2 regions of the Dietzia sp. SL131 genome follow, and region 1 is predicted to be linked to the other one. Evidence: predicted binding sites of a transcription regulator. Region 1 holds the regulator's gene; the other holds the start of a gene.
The links. The regulator LexA, encoded in region 1, represses DNA repair genes until DNA is damaged. The targets are predictions, from matches to a motif close to CGAACANNTGTTCG.
Positions count from the first base shown of each region.

Region 1 (11,488 bases):
CCAGGAAGCCTCCCCGCTGGGTGATGGCATCCGAACTCGTCGAGACGTCCCGGTTGTGGGCGCGTGACGTCGCCCGGATCGATCCGGGGTGGATCGAACAACTCGGGGGTCACCTCACCCGCACCCAGTACTCCGAACCGCACTGGTCGGACGCCCAGGGTGCGGCGATGGCGTATGAGAAGGTGCTGCTGCTGGGATTGACCGTGGTGGAGGCGCGGCGGATCCTGCTCTCCAGGGTCGACGCCCCGCTCGCCCGCGAGATGCTCGTCCGCCACGGGATCGTGGAAGGACGCCTGGTCACCCGGGTCCCGGTCATCCGCGAGAACGCCGAGGCCGTGGAGCAGGCCCGTGAACTGGAGACGCGGAGCCGCCGTCGGGATCTGGTGATCGACGACGAGGCATTGGTGGCCTTCTATCTCGATCGCCTGCCCGAGGACATCACCTCCGGCCGGCATCTGGAGTCCTGGTGGAAGAAGCGTGGTCATCGCGACCAGGAGGCCCTCCGTCTCACCCCCGAGGACATACGCACCTCCGAGGCGGTGCCCGATGCCGCCGATTTCCCGCCCCTCTGGCGTCAGGGAGAGCGGAGTTTCGAACTGCGGTACGCGTTCGATCCGGGCGTCACCACCGACGGGATCACGGTGCGCATCCCGCTGCCGCAGCTGTCCTCGGTCACCACCGCCGGGTTCGAATGGCTGGTGCCGGGGCTGCGGGAGGAGCTCTACACGGAGATGCTCCGCACGCTCCCCAAGTATCTGCGCCGACTGTGTTCACCTCCCGCCGAATTCGCGTCCCTGTTGGCGGGAGACGTCTCGCCCCGGTCCGCCCCCTTGTCCGTGGCTCTCGCGCGAGCGCTGTCTGCCCGGATCGGTACCACGGTCGACCCGCGTGACTTCGATCAGAACCAGCTACCGGGCCACCTCCGGATGCGCTTCGAGGTGGTCGACGGCGACGAGGTCGTGGCGTCCGGAACGGATCTCGCGCAGTTGAGGACCCGGTTGGTGGACAGGGTACGGGCGACCCTCAACGCCCGTCTGGTACCCGACAAGGGGCCCTGCCGGGAGTGGACATCCGACACCATCGGCGACCTCCCGCAGTCGGTCACCGGCTCGGTGGACGGTGTCGAGGTGACCGTCTACCCCGCCCTGCGCGTCGGTGGGGACGGAATTCACCTCGTGGCGTGCGCCACGGAGGACGAGCGTCGATCCACCCAGGCGTCGGCGGTGCTCACGCTGGTCTCGGGCGGCCTGGTCTCGACGGCATCGATTCTGCGCGGTCGCCCGGTCCAGCAGCGGCTCGCGCTCACCCAGTACCCGCATGGCGGGATGGAATCCCTGGTCTCGGATGCGTCGCTCGCCGCGAGTGGGCGGATCATCGCCCGGCGAAAGGGCGCACCGGTTCTCACGGTCGCGGAGTTCCACGAACTCCAGGCCACTGCGCGGGCGGAGGTCCCCGGTGCGGTGGCGTCCGCGATCTCGTCGGCGGTTCCCGCGCTGATGGCCGCCCAGTCCGTGTCGGGCCGTCTGGCGGCGGCGCCGGCAGACGTCGCCGACGAGGTCCGTCCCTCGCTGGACTTCCTCGTCGGGCGCGGATTCCTCGCCCGCCATCCCTCGGATGTGCTTCCACATCTGGAGCGACATGTGCGGGCGGTCGGCCTCCGGTTGGACCTCGCGGAGAAGTCACCCGCCCGGCACGGCAAACTCACGGCGAAGCTGAACCGCTCCGAGTCGATCGTCGAGGAGGCGTGCGCCGCGCTGCGACGGCGGCCGGGTGGCGCACGGGCGTGCCGCGACCTGCGGTGGATGCTCGCCGAGTACCGGGTGGGGCTGTTCGCGCAGTCACTGGGTACCGCACGGCCGGTATCGGCAGAGCGGATCGACAAGGCGGTCGCGTCTGCGCTCGCCCCGCGGTCATCCCGATGACGCCGAGCGGTCAGCGGCTCGCGCGGCGCTCCCGGAGGGCGATGATCTCGCCTTCGAAGTCGTCGGCCGAGCTGAACTGCTTGTACACGGACGCGAACCGCAGGTAGGCGACCTCGTCCAGATCCTGCAGAGGGCCCAGGATGGCGAGCCCGATCTCGTGGGCGGGAACCTCGGACGCACCGCCGGATCGCACAGCGTCCTCGACCTGCTGGGCGAGGCGACGCAGAGCGTCCTCGTCAACCGATCGTCCCTGGCACGCGCGGCGGACACCCCGGACGACCTTGTCCCGACTGAACGCCTCGGTCACCCCGTTCCGCTTGAGAACCGTCAGCAGGGGCGTCTCCAGCGTCGTGAACCGGTGTCCACACCGGGGGCACTCCCGTCGACGCCGGATCGCCTGACCCTCGTCGACGGATCGTGAGTCGATTACCCGAGAGTCCTCGTGGTGGCATGTCGGGCAGTACATTCCCGTGGGGCCCTTCGTCGACCGGAGTTCACGCGTCCCGGATCGTGCCTGACGGAACGCGGGGGCGGTATACAACCGCCCACGGTCCATTCTAGGAGGCCCGCTGCCCGGTCACGCGTAGGCGGGTCCACCGAGGAAGGCCACTGCGAGAAGCATGATCACGCCGAATGCGATCCCGCACGCCAGTAGCACCCAGGCCGGCACGTCGTCGACGACCCCGGTGGACGCCGGGGCCTCGACATGGCACGCCCGCACGCGGTCCGTGGAGACCGGGCGCACGAGCACACGGCGACCCGGGGCGACCGACGTGACGGCGGCCGGACGGGCGGTCACCCGCGGCCGGACGAGATTCTCCGCACGCGAGGACGTGACGGCGGGCCGGCTGCCCTCCGGTCGGGCCAGGGGGCGTCGCGGCGCACGGGTGGACCGCGCCGACACGTCACCGGGCCGGTCGAGGTGCGCGACCCGTCCACGATGGTCGTCGGGGCAGACCTCGGTCCACCGCGCGGCCGGACGTGGGTGGGACTGAAGCTCGACAACGGTCATGGTGGCTCCCTACTCGATACGGTGTGCGATCGTGATTCGCACACCTGTATGTGTTTCTCAGTACATCTGTTCGAATCCGAACTCCCCTAGAGTTGTATCACGCGACTCCGACACAGTCACGATCCACGGAGGAATTTCTTCGAACACGTGTGTGGCGCGCCGCAGCCCGTGGCACTAGGGTGTAGACAGATCACAGCGTCGAACATCCATTCGCCGAAGGGACCACACGAGATGCCGAAGCCCGATTTCGAGTCACTGACGGACCGACAGAAGAGCGTTCTGCTCCACATCCACGACACCGTCAAGGAGCGTGGCTATCCGCCGAGCATCCGCGAGATCGGGGACGCGGTCGGCTTGCAGTCCACGTCGTCGGTGGCGCATCAACTCCGCACGCTGGAGAAGAAGGGCTTCCTGACGCGGGATCCGCACAAGCCGCGGGCGGTCGACGTCCACGGTGTCCCGGGGCAGAAGTCACGGGGCCGTCGGTCACCTGCTCCGGAGCCCCAGCGTCCGGGCGGCGCGGTCGAACCCGTCTACGTCCCCGTGCTCGGCCGGATCGCGGCGGGCGGGCCCATCCTCGCGGAGCAAGCCGTCGAGGAGATCTTCCCCCTGCCGTCGGACCTCGTCGGATCAGGCGATCTGTTCATGCTCAAGGTCGTCGGCGAGTCGATGATCGACGCCGCCATCTGCGACGGCGACTACGTGGTGGTCAGGCGGCAGAACGTCGCGGACAACGGGGAGATCGTCGCCGCCATGATCGACGGGGAGGCGACGGTCAAGACCTTCCGGAACGACTCGAGCGGAGTCTGGTTGCTGCCCCACAATCCGTCGTTCAGCCCGATTCCGGGCGAGCACGCGACGATCCTCGGCAAGGTCGTGACAGTGTTCCGGAAACTCTGAGTCCCGGTTCGAACGACGCGCCGCCCGTCCCCGAAGGGGTCAGGCGGCGCCGTCATGTGGACCGCGGGCGGCGAACTCGTCCAGTTCGCCGGCCACGGACGCGGGCAGGCGGACCACCAGCCGGGTTCCGTCCTGGGTGTGTTCCTCCTCGACCACCGCGCCCTCGGCGTGGACCCGCGACACCACGTCCCCGCGGGAGTACGGGACGGACAGGGTCACCTCGGTGTCCCCCGAGGCGACGATCTGCGTGATTCGCTCGAGGAGTTCGTCGACACCCTGCCCGGTGACCGCCGAGACGAACACGGCGTCGGGCAGCGCGTGGTGCAACTCGGTGAGGACCACGGGATCCGCGGCGTCGATCTTGTTGATCACCAGGAGTTCCCGAGGCCGCTCCGCGTTCTGCTCCTCGACCACCTCGTTGATCACCTTGCGCACCGCCTCGATCTGGCGGAGCGGGAAGGCATCCGAACCATCCACGACGTGGAGGAGCAACTCGGAGTCGACGACCTCTTCCAGTGTGGACCTGAACGCCTCGACCAACTGGGTCGGCAGGTGTCGGACGAATCCCACGGTGTCCGTGAAGACGACTGCTCTGCCGTCAGGCAACTCGGCCTTGCGCGTCGTCGGGTCGAGTGTGGCGAACAGGGCGTTCTGAACCAGGACGCCGGCTCCGGTGATCCTGTTAAGCAGGCTCGACTTCCCGGCGTTCGTGTAGCCGGCGATGGCGATGGACGGCACCGGAGTGGAACGCCGTCGGTGCCGTTTGGTGTCCCGGGCCTGCTTCATCCCCTTGATGTCCCGGCGCAGACGGGCCATCCGCTCGCGGATCCGACGCCGATCGGTCTCGATCTTGGTCTCACCCGGGCCACGGAGACCGACGCCGCCGTTGCTCCCGGCACGACCGCCCGCCTGGCGCGACAGCGACTCGCCCCACCCACGCAGACGGGGGAGCATGTACTCCATCTGGGCGAGGGTCACCTGGGCCTTGCCCTCACGGCTGGTGGCGTGCTGCGCGAAGATGTCGAGGATCAGCGCGGTACGGTCGATGACCTTCACGTTGACCGCCTTCTCCAGCGCGAGCAACTGTCCAGGGGTGAGTTCGCCGTCGCAGATGACGGTGTCCGCGCCGGTCGCGGCGATCACGTCCTTGAGGACGCTGACCTTGCCCGACCCGATGTAGGTGGCGGCATCGGGCTTGTCACGCCGCTGGATGAGCGCGTCGCACACCTCCGATCCCGCGGTCTCGGCGAGCTGGGCGAGCTCGGCCATCGCGGCGTCCGCCTGCGCGGCGGACCCTTCGGTCCAGACACCGACGAGCACGACCCGTTCGAGTCGGAGCTGGCGGTACTCGGCGTCGTTGACGTCCTGGAGTTCGGTGGAGAGCCCCGCCACCCGGCGCATCGAGGATCTCTCCTCGAGCTGAAAATCACCGATGGACGGATCGAGGTCGCGTGTCGGCCGGTCAGCGGCCGTGTGATCAGTAGTCATTCGGGTTCATCTTCTCACACCGGGCCCCCGGTGTCCCGTGCGAGACGGTGTGCTACCGACCACGGTGGTAATGACCGCGGGCGACGAGTGTGGACGGCCCAGTGAGCGAGGACCCGGCCTCGGTGAGTGAGACCTCCACCTCGCCGCCGGGGACCACCACGACGACGTCGCCCGTCGCCTCCCCCGAGTCGGCCAGCGCGGCGACCGCGGTCGCGACGATTCCGGTTCCGCAGGACATGGTCTCCCCTGATCCCCGCTCGTGGACCCGCATCGAGACCCGACCGTCCACCATCGGGGTGGCGATCTCGACGTTGACGCCGTCGGGGAAGAAGTCCCGGTCATACACCGGGGCCTCCTGCACCGGCAGCCCGGCGAGGCCCGCGGCGTCCAGATCGGGGACCACACAGGCGAGGTGCGGATTGCCCATGTCGACGGCGAGTCCCGCGAAGGTCCGGCCACCGACCTCCGCCGAGGACAGACCCAGCAGACGCGGCTCCCCCATGTCCACCCGCACCACCGCGTCAACACCCGAGTGTGAGAGGACCTCGGCGGGGCGGGCCCCTGACCGCGTGCCCACCGGGATCGAGCCGGCCTCCGCTCTCCCGGTCGCGACGAGGGCGTGGACGAAGACCCGGACCCCGTTGCCGCACATCTCCGCGATGGAACCATCGGCGTTGCGGTAGTCCATGAACCAGTCCGCACCGTCCACGCCGGGCGGCAGGGTCGCGAGCACGCCGCGGTCGACGAGGGCTCCGGCGGTCGCGATCCGCAGGACTCCGTCGGCGCCGATTCCGCCACGCCGATCGCACAGTGCTCGTACGAGGTACACGTCGAGGTCCAGGTCGGCCTGATCGTCCGGGAGGATCACGAAGTCGTTGAGGGTGCCGTGGCCCTTGAGGAAGGCGATACCGTCGGGCTGCGAGGCCTGGCGCGTCGAAGTCATGGCGAAATCGTACTCGCCGGCGGGGACCGTTCCGCACTGTGGAAATGTCGGATGATGCCGGACGGTACGCCCACTAGAGTCGACTTGGAGAACGGTCCCCTACCTCCAGGAGAGCATCGATGTCCGAACGCATCACTGTCGGCGGAATCCAGGTCGACGAGGTCCTGTACGACTTCGTCAACTCCCAGGCGATCCCGGGCACCGGGGTCGATCCCGACGCGTTCTGGGCGGGCGCCTCCGAGATCTTCACCGAGCTGGCCCCCCGCAATCGCGAACTGCTCGACACCCGCGACCGGTTGCAGTCCCAGATCGACGCCTGGCATCACGAGAACCCGGCGCCGATCGACCCGGGCGTCTACAAGGCGTTCCTGCAGGAGATCGGGTACCTGGTTCCCGAGCCCGAGTCCGTCTCCGTCACGACCGAGAACGTCGACGCGGAGATCGCCACGGTCGCCGGCCCGCAGCTCGTCGTGCCGGTCATGAACGCCCGGTTCGCGATCAACGCGGGTAACGCCCGCTGGGGTTCGCTCTACGACGCCCTCTACGGCACCGATGCGATCCCGGAGTCCGACGGCGCCGAGCAGGGCTCGGGGTACAACAAGGTCCGCGGCGACAAGGTCATCGACTGGGCCCGTGAGTTCCTCGACGACGCCGCACCGCTGGCGTCGGGCAGCCACGTGGGCTCCACGGCCTACGCCGTGGTCGACGGAGGCCTGCAGGTGACCGTGTCCGACGGGTCGAGCACCCGATTGGCGGCCCCGGAGAAGTTCGTGGGCTACCTCGGCGAGCCCTCGAGCCCGTCCTCGGTCCTGCTGTGCAACAACGGTCTGCACATCGAGATCCAGATCGACCCGGACTCCCCCATCGGCTCGACCGACGGCGCCGGCGTCAAGGACGTCGTCCTGGAGTCCGCCGTCTCCACCATCATGGATTTCGAGGACTCGGTCGCCGCCGTCGACGCCGAGGACAAGACCCAGGGCTACAGCAACTGGCTGGGGCTCATGAAGGGAGACCTGTCCGAGGAGATCACCAAGGGCGACAAGACCTTCACCCGTGTCCTCAACGACGACCGGGTCTTCACCGCGCCCGACGGTTCGGGTGAAGTCCGTCTCCACGGCCGCTCGATGCTGTTCGTGCGTAACGTCGGCCACCTGATGACCAACCCGGCCGTGCTCGACGCCGACGGCAACGAGATGCCCGAGGGCATCCTCGACGCACTGGTCACCTCGCTCGCCGGCATGCACGGGATCGCCGAGGGCAACGAGCGCCGGAACAGCCGACACGGGTCGATCTACATCGTGAAGCCCAAGCAGCACGGGCCGGAGGAGGTCGCGTTCACCACCGAGCTGTTCGGTCGTGTCGAGAAGCTCCTCGGGCTGCCCGAGAACACCCTCAAGGTGGGCATCATGGACGAGGAGCGTCGCACCTCGGTCAACCTCGCCGCCTGCATCGCCGAGGCCACCGAACGAGTCGTGTTCATCAACACCGGCTTCCTCGACCGGACCGGCGACGAGATCCACACCTCCATGGAGGCCGGGCCGATGATCCGCAAGGGCGAGATGAAGGGCGCCCGGTGGATGAACGCCTACGAGGACTTCAACGTCGACACGGGTCTGGCGTGCGGCCTGCGTGGCCGCGCCCAGATCGGCAAGGGCATGTGGGCCAAGACCGACCTCATGGCCGAGATGCTCGCCGAGAAGATCGGCCAGCCCGAGGCCGGCGCCAACACCGCGTGGGTGCCCTCCCCGACCGGCGCCACGCTGCACGCCACCCACTACCACCGGGTCAACGTCATGACCCGGCAGGAAGAGCTGCTCGCCGGGGGTGCCCGCGCGAGTGTCGACGACATCCTCACCGTCCCCCTGGCCCCGTCCACGGACTGGACGGACGAGGAGAAGAAGGAAGAGGTCGACAACTCCTGCCAGACCATCCTCGGCTACGTCGTGCGGTGGGTCGAGCAGGGCATCGGCGTCTCCAAGGTGCCGGACATCCACGACGTCAACCTCATGGAGGACCGCGCCACCCTGCGGATCTCCTCGCAGATGCTGGCCAACTGGATCCGCCACGACATCATCACCGCCGACGACGTCGAGGACTCGCTGCGCCGGATGGCCGAGATCGTCGACAAGCAGAACGCCGGCGACGACGCCTACCGGAACATGGCACCGGACTTCGAGAAGTCCATCGCCTGGCAGGCGGCCCGGGAACTGATCCTCGAGGGCACCAAGCAGCCGTCGGGCTACACCGAGCCGATCCTGCATCGCCGTCGTCGCGAATTCAAGGCCGCCAACGCGGGCTAGACCGGCGCCGGCCCACCCGCCGACCCGCAGAATCCGCCACCTCCGCCCGACCTCCGATCCCACGCCGGTGGGGCCGGATCCGGGCGGTGGGTGGCGGATTCGCCGCTCTAACGGCCGCGGGCGTCCTGCGCCCGGCCCGATGGCGTCCGGCGGGCGGGCGTGCTCGCCGGACGCGAGATCAGGGGACGAGCCCGGCCACGGCCGCACGAAGGATCGCGACGGCGGCGTCGCGGCGATCGCGCGTGAACCTGGCCTCGGGCCCGGATGCCGACACCGCGAAGGCGGCGTCCCCGGTACCCACCGCGATGGCGACGCAGCGGACGCCCTCCTCCTGCTCGGACTCATCGGTGGCGAACCCCGCCTGTCGCACCACACGCAGCTCCTCGATCAACCTGTCGGGCTCGACGATGGTCGAGTCGGTGAAGCGGCGCATGCCCGCCCTGGCGAGCATCCTGCGGACCTCGTCGTCGTCGTCGCCCGCGACCAGGGCCTTGCCCACCGCGGTGCAGTGCACGTCCACCCGTCGTCCCACCTCGGTGAACATCCGCATCGAGTGTGGGGACGGCACCTGGGCGAGGTAGACCACCCCGTCGCCCTCCCGGACGGCGAGGTTGGCGGTCTCCCCGGTGCCCTCGACCACGGCGGTGAGCACCGGCACGGCCCAGGACGCGGTGGCGCGTCCGGCGACGTCGCCGATCCGCTGGAGACGCGGTCCCAGCAGATAGTCGCGGCCCGCGTCGCGCCGGAGGTGACCGCTCTCCGCGAGCGTGCCGCACAACCGGTGGACGGTGGCGGCGGCCAGACCCGTGTCGGCGACGAGGTCCCCGAGGCTCGCCCGACCCCCGCGGATGCTCAGCGCGTCGAGTAGGTCGAAGGCCCGGTCGACGGACTGGACCCGCGGCCGCCCGGGTCCGGGGCTGCTCACCGCCGGCCCTCCCCGAGGATCCCCAGCGCAGCCTCGAGCGGGCGGGGTGCGTCGGCGTCGCGTCCGTGGGTGTCGGTGTCGATCCACCGGATCCGGTGATCCCGGCCGAACCACGACCGCTGGCGACGGACGTAGCGGCGGGTCCCGATCACCGTCCGTTCCTCGGCGCGGGCCGCCCCGGCGTCGTCGATCCGCTGCTGCCCGTCCATCTCGTCGAGCACCTGGGCGTACCCGATCGCGCGCCGTGCGGTGACGCCCCGGAGCAGTCCGACTCCCACGAGCCGGCGGACCTCCGGGACGAGCCCGTCGGCGAACATCGCGGCCGTACGCGTCGTCAGCCTCTCGTCCAGTTCCGGCAGACCGCAGCGCAGGCCCAGCATGCGCGTGCCCCAGCGCGGCTCCCCGATCGTCGGTCGGGAGGCGGAGAAGGGCTTGCCGGTGAGTTCCACGACCTCCAACGCGCGCACGGTGCGCCTGGGGTCGCTGGGGAGGATGGTCTGCGCGGCCTCGGGGTCCACCACGGCGAGTTCGGCGTGCAGGGCCTGCACCCCGATCTGTTCGAGGCGACGTTCGTAATGGGCCCGGACCTCCGGGTCCGTGTCCGGTATCGACCACCCGTCCACGAGCGCCTGGATGTACATCATCGACCCCCCGCACAGGATCGGCACGTGGCCGCGATCGCGGATCTCGCTGATCTCGCGTTCCGCCTCGGTACGGAAGTCCGCGACACTGGCGGTCTCGGTGACCTCCAGCACGTCGAGCCGATGGTGCGGGATCCCGCGCCGCTGAGCCGGCGCGAGCTTGGCGGTCCCGATGTCCATCCCGCGGTACTGCTGCATGGCGTCGCAGTTGACGATCTCCCCGCCGAGTCGCTCGGCGAGGCCGAGCGCCAGCTCGGACTTCCCCGTCCCGGTCGGCCCCACCACGGCGACGGGAACACGCCCGGTCATGACGGTGCCCCGGGTTCGCCGGGAGTGGCGGCCGGCGCGTCGTCACCCACCGCGGCGTGCGCGGCCGCCACCGGTGGCCACCACGCGCTGTGATACCCCACCCCGAACGGCGCCCAGGACAGGGCCTCGACAGCCGTGCGGTCCGCGACGAGCTCCGCCAGGACGCGCCACGCGGGCCGGCTCCACCAGCCGATCTCGTCGGCCACCGGCTCGCCGGGGTCCGGGAGCTCGCCGGAGGCGCGCAACCACCGGGCGAGCCGCCCGTCGAGGGCGATACCGCGGGGATCCTCCGGTACGGGAGCACGCGGAGTGAGGGAGGCGGGGCCGTCGGCGTCGACGACGACGAGGTCGTCCGACACCGGCGTGGGGACGGGCTGCGGTCCCCCGGTCACGCCGAAGAACCTCCTCGGGAGGTCGATACCCGCGAGGTCGAGCAGCCACCAGGCGATCAACGCCGGGTCGGGAACCGCCCCCTGCGGCGCCGGCGGGGAACCGGGCGGACCCACGGGCACGTCGACCCCCCACCTGGAGAGCGAGGAGCGCATCTCCCCCAGGCTTCTGCCCGCGCGGTCGGTCCCCAGGACGACGACCCGTGCCGCGCCGCGCCCGGCCCGGCGGAGCATCTCGCATATCGCGGCCACACCGCCCTCGGTCTCGGCGACCGCAGAGCCGGACAGCTCCGGCACGAGGACCGGCGCTCCGGGGACCAGGACGACAGAGGGGCTCACACCCGGAAACCCTACTGACCGCCCCCGACACCGCGGAACGGACCCGTCCGGGGATACCGCGGGGATACGCCGGACACCCGGGCGGAGGTTGGTACACACTAGGAGGATGCCGTCTCCTCGAAACGGGGCGGCGAGGCGATGACCGGTGCGATCCCGGTGATGGTGCCGTGACACGCGGCAGAAGGAAACGAGGACGACATGACCGAGCAGTCACCCACCGCCCAGAGCGGATCGAGTTCGGGCGGAGCGACCCCGATCCCCGGTCCGAGGCCGGGTGCGCCATCCCCCGCCGCGCTGGCACGCAAGGTGGTACCGCGGCC
Region 1 covers NZ_JAPPRI010000003.1:1,451,837-1,463,324, forward strand. The annotation lists gene hrpA (ATP-dependent RNA helicase HrpA) at 1-1,922, shown strand, start outside; gene nrdR (transcriptional regulator NrdR) at 1,933-2,388, opposite strand; gene OVA21_RS07590 (hypothetical protein) at 2,500-2,934, opposite strand; gene lexA (transcriptional repressor LexA) at 3,124-3,834, shown strand; gene hflX (GTPase HflX) at 3,874-5,322, opposite strand; gene dapF (diaminopimelate epimerase) at 5,375-6,265, opposite strand; gene OVA21_RS07610 (malate synthase G) at 6,385-8,565, shown strand; gene OVA21_RS07615 (IclR family transcriptional regulator) at 8,744-9,490, opposite strand; gene miaA (tRNA (adenosine(37)-N6)-dimethylallyltransferase MiaA) at 9,487-10,440, opposite strand; gene OVA21_RS07625 (hypothetical protein) at 10,437-11,168, opposite strand; gene OVA21_RS07630 (DUF349 domain-containing protein) at 11,367-11,488, shown strand, end outside.

Region 2 (11,488 bases), 1.4 Mb from region 1:
CGGCATATGTAAATATTAGGAAATAAACTCGCTTTAACTGATTACTGGCAATTGCCCGTTAGGTGAGTTTAATCACACATTCGGGTGGTGGCGCCGTCAAGGAGTCCAAGACTGGGCGGAGTTAAACCACGCCGACCGAAGTTGAGGTTAACCTCGCATCGTCCCCGATTATCAGGAGCGTCATGGCATCGAGCACCACCGGAGTCCTCTTCCCCACCGATTCCTCCGGGAACCGCTCGACCGGACGGCTGGCCAAGGACGTCGTCGCCGACGCACTCGCCACCGTGGACCCGGCCGCCTCCGAGCGTGTCCACCGGATCAAGGACTGGCGTAAGGGGTACATCGATCCCTTCACCGAGCTCGTGCGCATCGGTGTCTCCGACCCGGCGGTCTGGGACGGTGTCGCGCGGGCCGCCCTCGAGTCGCTGCAGTCCCGCATGGTCGGCGTGCACGACACAGCCGGGCAATCCGTGGAGACCCCGATGTCGGATTACCTCGCCGTCGTCGCCCCCACCACCACGCCGGCCACGGACACGATCCAGGGCACGGCGACCCCGGTCCGCGAGTTGTCCATCCCCTTCCGCGGCGAGGAACTGACCGGCGACCTCCTGCGCGCCCGGCTGGACACATGGGTCTCGGCGGGCGTGATCGAGCCGAGCTGCGCCGCCGCACTGAAGCTCGTGCAGGACAATCCCCAGTGGCTCTCCCTGCCCGGCCGCGCCATGCTCGTCCTGGGCCTCGGCTCGGAGATGGGACCTGCTCGCCGCCTCCTGCAGTGGGGTGCCGACGTGATGGGCGTCGACCTGCCGTCGAGCCCCGCGTGGGATCGCTTCCGCGGGGAGGCCTCGACGTTCGCGGGGCGCCTGCACGTCCCCACCGGGCCGGACGGCCGCCCCGGCATCGACCTGCTCACCCAGCTCCCCGAACTCGCGGCGTGGGCCAGGGCCGCGGCCCCCGCACCGCTCACCGTGGGCAGCTACTTCTACGCGGACGGCGGAACCCACGTCCAGCTCTCCTCCGCGGCGGACGCCCTCGTCGTCGACCTCCTCCGCGACAACACCGCCACCGCGCTCGCCTACCTCGCCACCCCGATGGACACCTTCGTCGTCCCCGCCGACGTGAGGGACGCCGCCAACGCGGCACTCGCGTCGCGCAAGATCACCGACGTCAAGCGACTCGTCGGCTCCGTCGCCCGCGGCAAGGTCTTCGCCCGCAACTACCCGGCCGGCCACGGCCCGGCGGTGCACGACGCCCTCGTACCCCAGCAGGGCCCCAACTACACCCTGGCCAAGCGGGTGCAGCGCTGGCGCGCCACCACCGCGTTCGCCGACGGACACACCGTCTCGATCAACGTCGCCCCCGCCACCGACACCCACTCGGTGACCAAGAACAAGATCCTCGCGGCCACCTACAAGGGCGCCTACGCCTTCGGCATCGAGATCTTCGCGCCCGACACCTCCGCCGCCCTGCTCGCCGCGCTGATGGTCCACGACCTCAACGTGGGCCGGCCGCAGGTGGACGTCCAGTGGCAGCACGAGTCGTCGGGAGCGGCATCCGGCGGACTGTGGCGTCAGCCGTACCTGCCGCGGACCGCCCTGCCGGTGGCCGCGCTGATCGGTACCGTCAAGAGGTAGGAACACGCACCGCACCGCCGTCGGGACACCTGACACCGACCCCTGACACCGAGACATCAAAGGACGCCGCCATGCCGAACCCCTTCGCCAAGGGCTGGAACTACCTCAAGGCCTCGCTGGACAAGTCGGTCGACGACAACGCGGACCCCAAGATCCTCGTTCATCAGGCGATGAACCACGCGCGCGACCAGCACAAGTCGGTGTCCGACCAGGCGGCCGCGGTGATCGGCAACGCCAAGCAGCTCGAGATCGCCATGGGCACCAAGTCGCGGCAGCTCGAGGAGGTGCAGGGACAGATCCGTCAGACGCTGCAGGTGGCCGAGCAGGCGCGCGCTGAGGGCGACACCGCCCGCGCCCAGCAGTTCGACACCCAGGCCGAGCAGCTCGCCGGGCGGCTGGTGGCACTGGAGCAGGACCTCGACCACACCAAGCAGCTGCACGGCCAGGCGGTGCAGGCCGCAGAGCAGGCCAAGCAGGCGGTGAAGGAGTCCGAACAGCGGCTGCGCGAGACACTGGCGCAGGAGGATCAGCTGCTCCTGCAGGCCACCCAGGCCGAGATGCAGCACCGGACCACCGAGTCCATGACCTCCCTGCAGGGCGCCGGCGGCGGCAACTCCCCGACCTTCGACGAGATCCGCGCCAAGATCGAGGGCCGCTACACCACCGCACTGGGCAAGCAGGAGCTCGCCGAGGCGACCGGCGCAACATCGACCGCACAGCTCGACGCCGCCGCGTTCACGCGCGAATCCGAGGGCAAGAGCAAGCTCGAGCAGATCCGCGCCTCGATGGGGCTCGACTCGGGTTCCGACTCCGGTGCCGACCGCCAGCTCACCGGAGGCGAGGGGCAGTCCGGGTCGTCGGCGGGGTCGCCGGCCGCGTCGTCCACCGGCCAGGCCGGGGCGCCCGGCCAGGCGGACCCGGAGGCCCCGAGGGATCCCGACGAGGCGACCGACCAGCCGAGCCCCGAGGACCTCTCCGGGCCCACGCTCCCCCGGGACACCAGGGAGTAGATTCCTGCTCGCAACGCGGGCGACATATCGTGTCACGGTGACCATTCACCGCACGCCCCGTGTCCTGCCGCTGCTCGCTTCCGCGTTGGCCGCGGCGCTGGTCGGCGGGACGGCGGCCCCGGCCCTCGCGCAGTCCCTGCCCGGCAGTTCCTCGCCGGGTATCGGATCACTGACGGCGGCCGGAGGGAGCGTCGACCCCTCGAGCGCGGCCGCGGGCGCGGCGACGATCGGTTCCACCGGATCCACCGGTACGGACTCGCTGACCGGCTCGGGCACCCTCCCGCCACTGGGCACCGGCTCGCAGAACACCGCCGCCACCCCGCCGATCGGCATGGAGTCCGAGCCCGTCGCCGTCAGCAAAGTGCGGCGCGTGGAGATCGGCGACCCCCTGGTGGCCGGCGGCGATCCCCGCTTCGAACGCTGGTGGGTGGCGTCGAAGTCGATGAACCGCGTCCTGCCGGTGGAGATCTGGCGCCCGGCCACCGACGCCCCGGCACCGATGCTGTACCTCCTCGACGGCGTGGACTCCCCCTCGCCGAGCGGGTGGCTCCTGCCCGGCGGGGTCGAGCGCACCTTCGCCGGTGAGCACGTCACGCTCGTCATGCCCGCCCGCGCGGACGGTTCCCTGCACGCCGACTGGCAGCGCGATGACCCGGTCCTGAGCCGCAACAAGTGGCAGACCTTCCTCACCGACGAGCTCCGACCGCTGCTCGAGGCCGGCGACATCCCCTTCAACGGCAAGCGCGGTATGGCGGGCCTGTCGATGGGCGCGGCGAGCGCCGTCACCATCGCCGAGCTGCGCCCCGACCTGTACGACGCAGTGGGCGCGATCGCCGGGTGCTACACGGCGCGCGACGATCTCGGGTTCATCCTCGCCAAGATCGTCACCGAGACCCGCGGCGGTGACATCGCCAACATGTGGGGCCCGCGCACCGACCCCGCCTACCGGGACAACGACGGGCTCCTCCACGCCGAGAAGCTCAGGGGCAAGGCCCTCTACTTCGCCACCGCCACCGGCCGACCCGATGCCGGCGAATGGGACCGCAATGGCCGCGACCTGCTGCGGTTCACCCAGGGTGCGGGGCTCGAGGTCGCCACACACGCCTGCACCGTGGAGATGGACCGGCGGCTCGATGAACTGGGCATCGACGCCCGGGTCGACTACCTCCCCACCGGCCTGCACAACTGGGATAACTTCGGGCGTTTCGTCGCCCCGATGCGCGATACGCTGATGCCAGCGCTGCGCTGACCACCGCGGCGTCCCTCACGTGAGGAGTCGCCATGGCCACCACACCCCGGGCCTCCGGATATCTCGCCCCCTCGGGTGCCGTTGTCTTCCCCCGCCGACTGCCACTGTCCCGGGAGGAGGCGTGGGCGGCCGTCACCGATCCGGCCCGCACCGCGCGCTGGATCGGGTCGTGGTCGGGCGACCCGGCGTCGGGAACCGTCGAGATGACGATGTCCGCCGAGGAGGGCTCGCCCGCCGAGACCGTCGGAGTACTGCGGTGTGAGGCGCCGAACCTCGTCGTCGTCAGGATCGGTCCCGACGGCTGGGTGGTCACCGTGCGCATCGAGGGTGACGACGACGAGGTCACCATCTCCCTGGAACAGGACATCGCGGACGCCGAGTCCGCGTCCGACATCGGTCCCGGGTGGGACTTTTATCTGGACCGGTTGGTCGAGGCCGAGGCGGGCCGCGATCCGGAGGCCCTGCGCTTCTCCCCCGACTACCACCCCGCGCTGGCCGACCACTACCGGGCGTTGCTGGGCGGCTGAGGCGGTTGGCTGCCGCTGCGGTCGTCGACTGCGCGCCCTCCACCTGTTTTCGCAGGTGAGAGACTCATGTCGGACCCCCTTGCTAGTGTTTCCCCAATCGAACACATAGGCGAAGCAGGGTCGTGGCGGGCAACCGCCGGCAAGGGGGTGCACATGCGGGAGGCGACTACCGGGGATGATGCCGGAGCGGTGGCCGGCAGTCCCGCCGTCACCGCCGCCAGCTCCGCAGCCCTGGCCGCGTTGCACGCCGAGAACCGCGCGGCCGCCGCCCGACTGCGCGCCTGCCACGACCTGTGGGCCACCTGCCGCGAGGAACAGGAACTGCGCGACATCGCCGCCGGCTACGGCCCCGGCCTGGACCAACGCCCCGAACACGCCGTCATCGACCCACTGACCATCGCCACAAGTGAGATCGTCGCCACCTACGGCGTCCACCACAACCGCGCCCGCAGCCTGCTCACCCTGGCCATCACCCTGGTCACCAAGTTCCCCTGTCTCGTCGAGGCCATGGACACCGGCCGCCTCGACGAAGCCACCGCCACGCTGCTCGCACGCCACATGCGCACCGTGGACTCCCTGCACCGCGACGCCGTCCACCGCGAGGTCATCGACTGGCTCCTGGCCGCTCTGGCCGCCGGCAGACGCCCCGGACGCGACGCGATCCTGGCCCACACCGACCGCATCATCGCCGCCCACGACCCCGACGGCGTACGCCAGCGCCGCACCGCCGCGGTCCGCGAACGCCGCATCACCCTGCGCCGCAGCCCGGACGGCATGGCCGACCTCACCGCCCACCTCACCGCCACCGAAGCCTTCGCCATCCACACCCTGCTGCAGACCAGGGCCACCGACCAACGCCACCGCGACACCCGCACCCGCGTCGAGACCACCCGCCGCCACGGCGCCGACACCCTCGACACCGACAACATCCGCAGCATGGACGAACTGCGCGCCGACGCCCTCGTCACCGCCATCCTCGGCCACCCCGGCACCGGCCCCGACAGCAGCACAGGCGAAGGCACGGGTACGAGCGCGGGTGCGGGTGCGGGTGCGGGTCACCGCCCGCCGGCCACCCAGATCCGCCCCACCATCACCGTGCTCGCACCCCCCGGCCCCGACGGCGAAACCGAGGTCTACCTCCCCCGAGGCGGCCCGGCCACCATCGACGCCCTCATCGAACTACTCACCCGCAGCACCGGCGCCACCATCACCGTGCCCGACACCGCACCCGGCGCCGCAGACAACCCCCACCACGCCCACCGCTACCGCATCAGCGACCGACTGGCCCACCGCATCCGCCTACGCGACGGCACCTGCCGCCACCCCGGCTGCTCCGTCCCCGCCGACGTCTGCGACATCGACCACGTCCGCCCCTTCAACCACACAGATCCCACCCGTGGCGGACTGACCCTCGAGAACAACCTCGCCGCCATGTGCCGCAACCACCACCGCTTCAAAACCTTCCACAACTGGCACTACCAACTCGCCCCCGACGGCACCCTGACCGTCACCACCGACACCGGACACACCCTCACCACCCACCCCGACGGGCCCCTCGCACGCTGGCGCCGCCACACCACCGACACCGGCACCGGGGCTGCGACCGACACCAGGGCCGACCCCGACGCCGACATCCCGCCCCCACGCCGCCCCTGGCTCAACCCCCGACCCCAGAGCACCCACTGGTACCGACGCGCCCTAACCCTGGCCGCCGAACGCAAAGCCAACACCATGGCCCCACCACCAGACACCCCACCCGACCACCACCACGACCCCGACCCACCGCCCTTCTGACCGGCGCGCGGCGGGCGGGAAGGAGTCAGCGGTGCTTGAGCAGGACTGCCCGGATCCCCTCGTGGAACCCGTCTCGCAGGCGAACCCGCTGGGCTTCCGTCAGGGTGAACTCGTTGAGCATCTGGCAGGCGAACTGCAACAACGGGCGGTCGATCCCCGGGGGAAGCACGCCGCCCGAGAGGAGATGCGCCTGGTCCCGCTGACTCTCTGTGGCGGCCCGCTCGTACCACCACGTGGCGTACTGCTGGCCCACGTCGAAGGGGGTCTGCTCACCGGACGAGGTCCAGACCTCGTCAGGGAGCGGCACGAACTTCGACCTCAGCGGCCGACGATGGGGAGCCATCATCGACGGGTTCGGCCGCGACGACCCGTTGGGCTCCGCGCCCGGGTCCGAGGGCTTCTGGACCGAGCCCGCGAACTGGGGAGCGACCCGGGAGGACTGCGCCGGCGGCTGGGGGCCCGGGTGCGCCTCGGCGGCCTCGGGGGACGCCTCGGCCGGGCCGGGCCGCTCGGGCTCGCCCACCTTGTCACGCTTCTCTGCCTTCTCGGGCTTGCCGCTCTGCTTGGCCAGCTGCGCGGGCGACGGCCCCGGGCCCTGTGCACTCTCGGGCTTAGACGGCGCGCCAGGCGTGGGGACCTTACCGGCCGTCGGCGATTCGGCTGGTTTCTGCGCGGAATCCCCGGCCTCCGGCGCGGGCGGCTCGGACTCGGCTCTCGCCGCGCATTCCTGCTCGTCCGCCGCCAACTCCTCCGCATCGGCCGCACGCTCCTCCTCGGCGGCCGTCAGGCGGGTCTCGTCGGCCACCGAGGTGGCCGAGGCGCGATCCGAGCGCAGGACGACGTCGGCCATCCCCACCGACTCCTCGGTCTCGTGGCCATCCTCCCCCGGATGCACCGGAGGCGCCGTCGGGGTCCTGACCTTCGGGGGGATGGGGCCCTCGAGGACCCTGATCTGCATGGCGTCGTGAAAGTCGGTGCGGGGATCGAGCACGGTCGTGGTGTCGCAGGCGTGTCGCAGCGCCGAGGAAATCGAATCCCAGCCGAAACCCACGAGGTGCATCCGGACACCGGCGTCGACCGCCACCCGCACGCCGGGGATCATGTCGGCGTCCCCGGTGACCAGGACCATGTCCGAACACTGGCCCTTGTAGGCGGCTTGGATCATGTCGGCGACGAGGAGGGTGTCGACCGCCTTCTGGGTTCGTCTCTCACCCCACTCGATCAACTGGCCGGCGCGCAGCTGCACGCCCTCGATCACGCGAAGAGTGCGCTGATACCGGTGCGGGCCGGAGTCCGGGATGCCGTCATACCAGTTCTGGCGCTGGACCGGCTGGTCCACCAGACCGTGGGCTACGTGGTCTAAACGGTGCACGACCGTGGCCAGGGATATCTCTAACTGGCCGCGCGCACCCTCCTCCCACGAGTTGTAGAAACTAGCCAGTAGATACGAGGTATCCACGAGGACCAGGGTCCGTTCAAGCATGATGATCACTACCTGTTCTGATTGTCTACGTTGACTTCCAGCATGCCGCAGGGCGGGCGACCCCGCAGGGTCCGCCGCCGAACCACGTCAGGAGCCCCGATGTCGCAAGCCGTCCCCACCCAGGCCGATCTGAGCGGAAGGGTCGTGCTGGTCACCGGCGCCGCACGCGGCCAGGGGCGCGCACATTGTGAGGCGTTCGCCGCCGCCGGATGTGACGTGATCGCTCTCGACCTGTGCCGGGACATCGAGACGGTCCCCTACCCGATGGCCAATCCGGAGGACCTCGAGGCCACCGCCGAGTCCGTTCGCGCGCTCGGCAGGCGCTGCATCACCGGGGAGGTCGACGTTCGGGACCTTCCCGGCATGCGTGCAGCCGTCGACGCCGCGGTGGCCGAGCTGGGCGGCCTGGACTTCGTCGTGGCCAATGCCGGGGTCTCGCCCCAGCCCGCCGCGTCCTGGGAGCGGAGCGAGGAGGAGTGGGACACGACGATCGACATCAATCTCAAGGGCACGTGGGTGACGACGACGGTGGCGATCCCCCACATCCTGACGACCGGGCGCGGCGGCTCAGTGGTCTTGATCAGCTCGATGGTGGGACTGCGGGGCGGCTCCTTCACCGCCAGTTACGGGACGTCCAAGTGGGCCGTGCGCGGACTCGCCAAGGCCCTCGCCGGTGAGCTCGGGTTCTCAGGCGTCCGGTGCAACTCGATCCACCCCGGCAACGTCCGTACGCCGATGATCGAGAACCCGTCGATGATCGCCATGATGTCGGGCGGGCAGGGCACCACGCTCGAGGACACCGCGGAGACCTTCAGCGGCATGAACCAGATGCCGCAGCCGTGGGTCGAGCCGTCGGCGATCGCGTCCATGGCCGTCTACCTGTGCAGCGACGCGGGCGCGGGTATCACCGGCGCCTCCATCCCGATCGACCTGGGTGGCAGCGAGAAGTTCGGCCTCTGAGCCGGCGGCACGGCCGCTGCCACCACCGCCACCCACCCGGCCGACCGGATGAAACGCGGCAGCCCGCCCCTCGAGCGAGGGGCGGGCTGCCGCGGAGATCACCGGGCGATGAACCCGGCGCTCGAGAGGATCAGACCGACTCGGGAGTGCCCGCGGGAGCGGTCGGACGGGGAACACTGATGGTCGAACCGGTGGCGGTCCACACCAGCGACCAGAAGATGTCGACGACCGGCTGGATGGCCTGCAGGAAGATGTCGTTGGCGTTGCTCATGATGTGTCCCCTCGTATTTACTGCTGCGTACTGAGTCGTACTGCGGTATCGGGCGTTCTGTCTGTACCCCACGTAACGCCATCTATGTCGTCACGAACCCGCTCGACGTTACACAACCGTGATGTCCGGCGTGACATCGTCGAACTCCCGCGCAGGCCACGCACGCTTCGGCGCCGGAAAAGAGTCCTCGGCCACACCCCGACTGGGCGGTGATCGATCAGCTCACCGCACACCGAAATTGTGACCCACGCAACCGAACGTACCTACGCGACCGTAAGTTACGGTACCGTAGCTTCATGGCCATCACCGACATCCCGGAATTCGCACACCTCTCCGAGTCCGACATCGAAGCCCTCGGCGCGGAGCTCGAGCAGATCCGTCAGGACATCATCGGCTCCCTCGGCGAGCGAGATGCCGCGTACATCCACAATACGATCCGTTTCCAGCGGGGACTCGAGATCGCGGCCCGTGCACTTCTCCTCGTGGGCTCGCGTAACCGCACGGCCTGGGCGATCGGCGCAGGCACCCTCGGTGTCGCCAAGATCGTCGAGAACATGGAACTCGGCCACAACATCATGCACGGGCAGTGGGACTGGATGAACGACCCCGAGATCCACTCCACCACCTGGGAGTGGGACATCGTGGGCACCGCCGAGCACTGGAAGCAGACCCACAACTACATCCACCACAAGTACACCAACATCGTCGGCCTGGACGACGACGTGGGGTACGGCGTTCTCCGGGTGACCCGCGACCAGCGTTGGCACCCCTTCTACTACGGGAACATCGCCTACAACGCGGCCCTCGCGCTGCTGTTCCAATGGGGCGTGGGGATCCAGCACCTCGAGCTGGGCAAGGTCGCCAAGGGTCGTGACGACCGTCGCGAGACCATGAGCAAGCTCTCGCTCTTCGCCAAGAAGGCCGGCCGTCAGCTCGCCAAGGACTACGTCTTCTACCCGCTGCTGTCCGGCAAGGGGTGGAAGTCCACCGCCACCGCCAACCTGGTCGCCAACGGGATCCGCAACGTCTGGACCAACGCGGTGATCTTCTGTGGCCACTTCCCCGACGGTGCCGAGAAGTTCACCAAGAAGGACGTGGAGAACGAGACGCAGGCGGAGTGGTACCTGCGCCAGATGCTCGGCTCCGCCAACATCACCGGCGGTCCGGTCGTCGACTTCATGTCCGGCAACCTGTCGTACCAGATCGAGCACCACATCTACCCGGACATGTCGTCCAACCGGCTCGCGGAGGCGTCCATCCGGGTACGTGAGGTGTGCCGCAAGTACGACCTGCCCTACGTGGCCGGTCCCCTGCCGGTGCAGTACTTCAAGACCTGGCGCACCATCGCCAAGCTGTCGCTGCCCAACCACATGCTGCGCGACACGACCGATGACGCGCCGGAGACCCACTCCGAGCGGATGTTCGCCGACCTACCGAAGCCGCTGCCCGCCGCGGAGGGTCAGCGGGCGGGCCTGAAGACCGCGTTGCAGCACCACCGCGCCACGCGGCGGGCCCGCAAGGTCGCCGCCGTGGCCTGACCAGCGGCCGCAGGATCGACGCCAGGGACGCCCCGGCACCGGAGACCGGTGCCGGGGCGTCCGTGATTCCGACGCCGACGGCCCCGTACGGCGATAGGCTGTCGCTCGAGTCGGCGGGACCCGTCGACGTCCGGCACTACACCGGTCGAGCTGAATGTCCGTGGAACACGACGACGGGAGCCCCCATGGAGGACCGGCGCATGCTCATCGCCGATTCCGCGATCGAGGTCGTGGCGAGGGACGGGGTCCGTGCCCTCACCCATCGCGCCGTGGACTCGGAGGCGGGATTGCCCTCGGGCTCCACCTCCTACTACTGCCGCACCCGCGCGCAGCTGCTCACCCTCACCGTCGACCGGCTCACCTCGCTGCTGAGGGGGTTCGTCGAGGTCTCGGGGATCCAGGAACTGGCGTCCTCCGACGCCGACGACGTGCTGGGGATGCTCACGCGCATGGTCGACGGACTGTTGGCCGACTACCGCGGTGAGCTGGCGGCCAGGTCGGCGTTGATCGTCGAACTCGCCGGCAAGGAGGACACCACGGACCTCGTGGCCGCACTGCTCGATCCGAGCGACCTCGTGGGCGCGCTCGACGCCGCCGGGCTACGCGACCCGGCCACCGCCGCCCTGGACCTGTTGACCGTGTACGAGGGCCTGCTGTGGGAGCGCACGGTCGGCAGGCTGGCCGGCGTCGAGGTCGACCACAAGCACGACGCCGAGGTGCTGGGCGCGGTGCTCGCCCGCCACGAGCACCGCGGTCCCCGCAACCTCTTCGGCCTCCGCCGCTAGCGCGGGCGCCACCCTCGCGGGCGTCACCCGCGCGCGGCACCCGCGCGCGGCACCCGCGGCTAGTCCGAGATCGCCTCGAGCGGGTCGGTCTTGGCGGCCCGGTGCGCGGGCCACAACGACGCGAGGACCCCGACGACCGCCGAGGCCGCCAGCACGACGCCGATGCTGCCCCACGGGATCGTCGTCTCCGTCAGGCCACTGTCCGCGAGCACGGTGACGAACGCCCAGCCGAGGTAG
Region 2 covers NZ_JAPPRI010000003.1:2,820,219-2,831,706, forward strand. The annotation lists gene OVA21_RS14085 (hypothetical protein) at 183-1,634, shown strand; gene OVA21_RS14090 (PspA/IM30 family protein) at 1,706-2,644, shown strand; gene OVA21_RS14095 (alpha/beta hydrolase) at 2,682-3,893, shown strand; gene OVA21_RS14100 (SRPBCC domain-containing protein) at 3,926-4,420, shown strand; gene OVA21_RS14105 (HNH endonuclease signature motif containing protein) at 4,574-6,214, shown strand; gene OVA21_RS14110 (NYN domain-containing protein) at 6,240-7,697, opposite strand; gene OVA21_RS14115 (mycofactocin-coupled SDR family oxidoreductase) at 7,797-8,657, shown strand; gene OVA21_RS14120 (hypothetical protein) at 8,788-8,928, opposite strand; gene OVA21_RS14125 (fatty acid desaturase family protein) at 9,225-10,466, shown strand; gene OVA21_RS14130 (TetR/AcrR family transcriptional regulator) at 10,652-11,251, shown strand; gene OVA21_RS14135 (ABC transporter permease) at 11,311-11,488, opposite strand, start outside.
Region 2: a site for LexA is predicted at 4,519-4,532, ahead of OVA21_RS14105 (HNH endonuclease signature motif containing protein). Genes of this name have one in related genera too.